Regions from separate parts of the Aeromicrobium sp. S22 genome, predicted to be linked through region 1. Evidence: predicted binding sites of a transcription regulator. Region 1 holds the regulator's gene; the other holds the start of a gene.

Evidence for each region. The regulator LexA, encoded in region 1, represses DNA repair genes until DNA is damaged. The targets are predictions, from matches to a motif close to TCGAACANNTGTTCGA.
Region 2: the regulator LexA is predicted to act here: its motif matches at 2,033-2,048, upstream of GEV27_RS02080 (HNH endonuclease signature motif containing protein).

The regions. Positions count from the first base shown of each region.
Region 1 covers NZ_WJWV01000001.1:1,510,576-1,513,982, forward strand. The annotation lists gene GEV27_RS07450 (hypothetical protein) at 1-639, shown strand, start outside; gene galE (UDP-glucose 4-epimerase GalE) at 664-1,629, shown strand; gene lexA (transcriptional repressor LexA) at 1,747-2,484, opposite strand; gene GEV27_RS07465 (SDR family oxidoreductase) at 2,569-3,407, shown strand, end outside.
Region 2 covers NZ_WJWV01000001.1:421,391-424,797, reverse strand. The annotation lists gene GEV27_RS18195 (prenyltransferase/squalene oxidase repeat-containing protein) at 1-266, opposite strand, end outside; cobalamin riboswitch at 330-464, opposite strand; gene GEV27_RS02080 (HNH endonuclease signature motif containing protein) at 527-1,867, opposite strand; gene GEV27_RS02075 (acyl-CoA dehydrogenase) at 2,129-3,407, shown strand, end outside.

The DNA of each region.
Region 1 (3,407 bases):
CTCGCCCCGGGACGCTACTGGGTCGAGGTGGGCCGGCGCACCGGCTGCTCGGACTGGTACCCGAGCAAGTTCAAGGACAACAGCCTGTACTTCAAGGGCCTGGACCGCGGCTCGGAGAAGTGGAAGGCGTTCAAGCGCCTGCGCGACCTGTCCGGCAACGCCAACGGCGGCTTCGAGCGCATCGCGCGCACCGTCCAGCCCAACCCCGCCACGGGCGCGGAGCAGAACAAGATCGTCCGGGGCTACAAGGGCTGGATGTACCGCGGCTACTGCAAGGCGCACGGCGCGGGCACCGTCAACACGATGGACATCTCCGGCACGGGCCGCACGGTCACCAAGAAGACGAGCCGCAACCCGATCGGAGCGGTCGTCAAGGGCCGGGTCACCCGCGCGAAGGGCAAGACCAACAAGGAGATCATGGTCCGCCTCTCGTCCTCGGCCGGCACCCGCGTGATCCGCACCGACATCACCGACAGCAAGGGCGTCTTCTACGTCGCCGGTCTGCCGTCGGGCAAGTGGACGATCTCGGTCAACTCCGACTCGTGGCGCGGCATCGGGCGCACGTTCAGCGGCCGCCACTCGATCACCGTGAAGGCCGGCCGCGGCTACAACGTCGGCACCCTGCGCTTCAAGGGCTGACCGCGAACCTGAGAGGGTGGTGACATGACAGTCCTGGTCACCGGCGGCGCCGGCTACATCGGCTCACACATCGTCCGCGCGTTCCGGCTCGCCGGCCTGGACTGCGTGGTCGTGGACGACTTCTCCAGCGGTCACCGCGAGTTCGTACCCGAGGACGTCGTGCTGATCGACCACAACATCCTGGACACCACCGTCGTCGCCAAGGCCATGGTCGAGCACGACGTCGACGCGGTCGTCCACCTCGCGGGATTCAAGTACGCGGGCGTCTCGGTGCAGCGTCCGCTGCACACGTACGAGCAGAACGTCCAGGGCACGGTCAGCCTGCTGCAGGCCATGCACGAGGCGGACGTCGACAAGATCGTCTTCTCCTCGAGCGCCGCGGTCTACGGGACCCCCGACGTCGAGCTGGTCACCGAGCAGACGCCGACCGCGCCCGAGTCGCCCTACGGTGAGAGCAAGCTGATCGGGGAGTGGCTGCTGCGCGATGCCGCCCGGGCGTTCCCCTTGCACCACACGTCGCTGCGCTACTTCAACGTCGTCGGCTCCGCGGTGCCGGACCTCTACGACACGAGCCCCCACAATCTGTTCCCGCTGGTCATCGAGGCGCTGCTCGATGGGCGCACGCCGCGCATCAACGGCAACGACTACCCGACCCCCGACGGCACGTGCGTCCGCGACTACATCCACGTCGCAGATCTGGCCGACGCCCACGTCGTCGCGGCGCAGAAGCTGCTCGTCGGCGAGACGTTGGAACCGGTCTACAACCTCGGCAGCGGCGACGGCGTCTCCGTCCGCGAGATCATGACCGCCGTCGCCGACGCGACCGGCATCGCGTTCGAGCCCGAGATCACCGAGCGGCGTCCGGGCGACCCCGCGCGCATCGTCGCCTCGGGCGAGCTGGCGTCCCGCGACCTGGACTGGACCATGCGCCACTCGGTGGCCGACATGGTCTCCAGCGCCTGGGAAGCCCGCCAGGCCCACGCCAGCTGACCGCCTCCCCACCCCGCGCCCGCCCCCGGGTCGGTGCTTACGCCACCGTCTGAGCCAGAATTCGGCCTCAAACGGTGGTGGATCCACCGCCCCGGGGGCGGGGCGGTGCGCAGGGCCTCAGACCCGGCGGATGACCGCGGTGACCTTGCCCAGGATCGTGGCGTGGGTGCCGTCGATGGGGGAGTAGTCGTCGTTGTGCGGGAGCAGCCAGACCTGGCCGTCCTTGCGCTGGAACGTCTTGACCGTGGCCTCGCCGTCGAGCATCGCGGCGACGATCTCACCGTTCTCGGCGTCGGGCTGCTGACGGATCACGACATAGTCGCCGCTGCAGATGGCCGCATCGATCATGGAGTCGCCCGAGACCTCGAGCATGAACAGCGTGCCGTCGCCCACCAGGGACTTGGGCATCGGGAAGATCTCCTCGACCCGCTCCTCGGCCAGGATCGGGCCGCCGGCGGCGATGCGACCGACCATCGGGATGTTGACCGCGGACGGGGCGGCGTCGTTGATGCCGGTCTCGTCGAACGGTGCCGAGCTGCCGGCCGGCTCGGGAGCCGCGCTCATCGAGCGCCGGGCCGCCAGGACGTCCGGGAGGAAGATCTCCAGTGCCCGCGGACGGTTGGGGTCGCGCTTGACGTAGCCGAGCCCCTCGAGTGCGCGCAGCTGGTGGGCGACCGACGACGTGCTGGTCAGGCCGACGGCGGCACCGATCTCGCGCATGCTGGGCGGGTAGCCCCGCTTCTCGATCTCGTCGCGCAGGAACTCGAGCACCTTGCGCTGGCGCGCGGTCAGTCCGGAGGAGTCGGCGGGTCCGTCGGGGAGCTCGGTGACGTCTGCGTTGCGATCATCGGTCATGGCTAGAGGTTAACGCGGATCACACCCGATGTTCAAACATATGTTCGATGGCGTGTCGCGACGCCCTGCCCCTATCGTTGGCCGGTGCCCAAGACCCTCGTGAAGCCCGGTAGTCCTCGTTCGGCCGTCGTCACGGGAGGTGCGCGGGGCATCGGCCGGGCGATCGCGATCGAGCTCGTGGGTCGTGGCTACGAGGTCCTCGTCACAGACGTCGACGGTGAGGGCGCCGAGCGCACGGCGCGAGAGATCGGCGCGGTTGCCGGGATGCGGCTCGATGTCACGGATCCGGCCGCCAACCGCGAGATCGCCGAGCGTGCCCGGCAGATCGCGCCGCTCGGCGCCTGGGTCTGCAACGCGGGGGTCGGCGCGGACGGCGATCTCACCTCGCTGTCGGTCGACCAGGTACGCCTGATGGTGGACGTCAACGTCCTCGGCGTGATGTGGGGCGTACGCGCCGCAGCCGACGCGTTCCGCAACCAGGCGTCCGAGGGGATCCGTGGCGGTGAGATCGGGATCCTGGCCTCGCTCAGCGCGCACGCCCCGGTGCCGGGGCTCAGTGTGTACGCGGCCACGAAGGCCGCGGTGCTGTCGCTGACCACGTCGCTCGCCTCCGAGCTGCACGCCGACCGCATCCGGGTCCACGCGATCTGCCCCGACGGCGTCGACACCAAGATGGTCGAGGGCTTCGACGTCAACGGGGGTGCGCGCGAGATCCTCGCGGCGGGCGTCATGCTGACCCCGACGAGGGTGGCCGAGGAGCTGGTCGGGATGTTCGGCACCCGTCGGATCTACAAGACCGTGCCGCTGTGGCGAGGAGCCATCGGCCGCCTCGCGACGCTGTGGCCGTCCCTGGCCCTGTGGGCGGACCCACTGCTGCGCAGGCTCGGTGCCCGCCGGCTCACCAAGGCCGGCCTGCGCCCCTG
Region 2 (3,407 bases), 1.1 Mb from region 1:
TCGTCACCGAGCTCCTCGAGCGCCGAGTAGAGGTCGAGGTTGAGGCCGTAGTCGACGAAGGCAGACGCCTCGCCGGTCTCCACGTCGGCGAAGTGGCTCGTGAAGAGTCCGTCATCGGCCGGTTGTGCGGCGAGCCAGGACACCGCTGCCGTCTGGTGCTCGTTGGGCCCGGCATCGGGTGGCGCGGATGTCTCGTCGGACGAGCAGGCGACCAGGACGGGGACGAGGGCCAGCGTCGCGATGCCGCGCAGGATGGTGCTTTTCACAAGGGTTCCCTCCCGCTGCTACGGACAGGGCGTGAGCCCGTCCGCGTGTGTTCCTCGACAGCGTGGATCGGTCGTCCCCACGGCAGGTGCTCCGGCTTGCCACTGGACGTGGCCTACGGTTGCGGGTCAGCGCCGGACTTGGACCGGCTTCCCCTGGCCATGGGTGCATGGAGTTGTGCCGAACGGCAGGAGGAAATTTAACACTCGCCGACCCCTCGACCTATCCGGCACCGGACAGAGCTCTCCCGCTGACGGGCGTCTCACGGTCGCCAGCGGTGGTTGCGCTGCCACGTGCCGGCGGCGGGGTGGCGCAGCTCGATGTGCCCGTCGGCGGTGTCGCGGATGAGCCAGCCGTCCTGGTGGACGAGGCGGTGATGATGGGCGCAGAGCAGGACGCCGTCGTCGAGGGTCGTGGTGGCGCCGGTGGCCCAGGGTTGGCGCCAGTGGTGCCCTTCGCAGTCCTCGGGTGGTCGATCGCAACCGGGGAAGACGCACCCGTGGTCGCGAGCGGCGAGGGCCTGCTTCTGCGCCCGCGTGAACAGCCGTTGCTCGTGGCCGTGGTCCAACGGCAGGGAACGCCCGCCGAAGACCTGCGGGACGAGACCCAGGTGGCAGGCCATGAGCCGCGCCTGCGAGGCGGAGATACGGGTGCCGGTCGACAGGGTGGCCGCCTTGACGCCGCGCACGAGGGTGTCGAGGTCGAGGCGGACCATCAAGGTGGCGCCGAGCCCCGAGCGGCCGGGCAGCAAGTGTCCGGGCAGCCGGGAGCAGACCTCGGCGAACCCCATGCCGAGGCGGGTGCGGTGGTCGAGGTCGCGGTCGTAGATCGACGCCGTCGACCCGCCGTCCGGTCCACCGTCTGGCTGGGCTCCCGGGTGGTCGCGCAGGTGGTCGCGCCTGGGCGCAGAGACAGCCTTGATCGCGGTGGTGAGCATGTCGGCCTGGGCGTCGGGCAGGGTGAATCCGCCGGTGGTGGTGCCGTCGCCGTTGGGACGGGCCCAGAACTGCGACTTCGACCAGGCCCGCTTTTCCTGAGCCTCCAGCGAGTCGTTCTCGGCCGCGTCGACCTCTGCCTCGGGCCTGAACTGGTCGGTGATCCGCTTGGAGCGCGAGCGCAGGTCCGGCAGCGAGTAGCGGGCGGCGTCGCCGATCAGCGTGTCCTCGCAGGCCTGCTTCTGCTCGGCGGTGGTGTCGTCGGGCAGCTCCTTGATGGCGCCGGCGATGACCTCGGCCTGCTTCGCGCCGATCCGCCCACCGGCCAGGGCCTGCTCGGTCGCGGGTGCTCCCTCCAGCGCCTTGGCTTGGTGAACCATCGCCTCACCCGCGCGCCGGTCACCACCGAACGATCGGGCCAGCATCGCCCCGGTGGACGTCGCGCCGACCTGCTTGGCCAGGCCCGACGCCTCCAGAGCCCGGGTCGCGGCCAGCTGCTGGGCGCGCACTCGTGCCTCGATCCGGAGCAGCCGCTCGGCCAGCTCTCGCACCACACCCGGCTCGAGCCCCGTCCACGCCTCGACCCGCATCCGGTCCAGCGCGTCCTCGATCGCTGCGACCCCACCCTGAAGCGGGTGAGGGAGCTGATCGACGAGCTGCGCAGACATGGGACGTCCTTGGAGAAGCGGTCGTCGCACGCTTTCGCCCGTGTCGAGACGGCGCCCTCCAGCATCAGGCGCCGCGGGCCAGTCACAGTCAGTCCCAGTCGGCTCGAGGGCTGTTGCGATGTTCCCCCTCGATGACCACCACCTTACTCCGATCGAGCGACATAGTCGAACATCTGTTCGAATGGTGAGACGTGTGTCGCGCGTCCCCGCTGCTGCCGATGACCTGCTGCCGGCGAACGACCCCGCTAGTACGGTTGCCGCATGACGCTCAGCGACAACCTTCGTATCGCCCTCGACGGCAAGTGGCGCCACGTGCGGGAGCAGTCCCGCAAGGAGCTGGCCGAGATGGACCTGGCGTACGACCACGACCTGACCCTCGACGAGGCCCGGGCGCGGGTCCTGGAGCAGATGAAGAAGCTGGTGCCCACGGGCATCCCGGCTGCGGGCTTCCGCGTGTCCAGCGGGGGCACGGGCGATCCCGGCATGGCGGTCACCGGCATCGAGATGCTGGCGCAGTTCGACCTGTCGCTGATGGTCAAGGCCGGCGTGCAGTGGGGCCTGTTCGGCGGGGCGATCGAGAACCTCGGCACCGAGCGGCACCACCAGGCGTACATCCCCGGCCTGATCAACCTCGACATCCTCGGCTGCTTCGCGATGACCGAGACCGGTCACGGCAGCGACGTCCAGAGCCTCGAGACCACCGCGACGTACGACCCGGCGACGCAGGAGTTCGTCATCCACTCCCCCACGCCGTCCTCCCGCAAGGACTACATCGGCGGCGCGGCGGCACATGCCCAGTACGCCGCGGTGTTCGCCCAGCTCATCACCAAGGGCGAGGGCTACGGCGTGCACTGCTTCGTCGTCCAGCTGCGTGACGATGAGGGCAACGACCTGCCCGGCATCACCACCTCGGACGACAAGCACAAGGGTGGCCTCGGAGCGGTCGACAACGGGCGCATCGAGTTCGACCACGTGCGCATCCCGCGCGAGAACTTGCTCAACAAGTACGGCCAGGTCGACGAGGGCGGCACGTACTCCTCGCCCATCGAGAGCTCCAACGCCCGGTTCTTCACGATGCTGGGCACGCTGATCCGCGGTCGTATCAGCGTCGGCGGGTCGGCCAGCGCCGCGACCGAGGTCGCGCTCAGCATCGCGGGCCGGTACGCGCTCAAGCGCCGCCAGTTCGGTCCGGACGCGGAGCACGAGGTCCTCCTGATGGACTACCGCATGCACCAGCGACGCCTGCTCCCACTGATCGCCAAGTCCTATGCGATGCGCTTCGCGCAGAACCAGCTCGTCGCTCGGATGGACCGCATCCAGAGCTCGGAGGATCCGCCACCGCCGCACCAGCAGCGCGAGCTGGAGGGCCGGGCCGCAGGCTTGAAGGCCGCCCAGACCTGGCACGCGACGAAGGCCATCCAGGAGGCCCGGGAGGCCTGCGGCGGAGCGGGCTACCTCGCCGAGAACCGGCTCACGACGCTCAAGGGCGACACCGACGTCTTCACGACGTTCGAGGGTGACAACCACGTGCTGTTCCAGC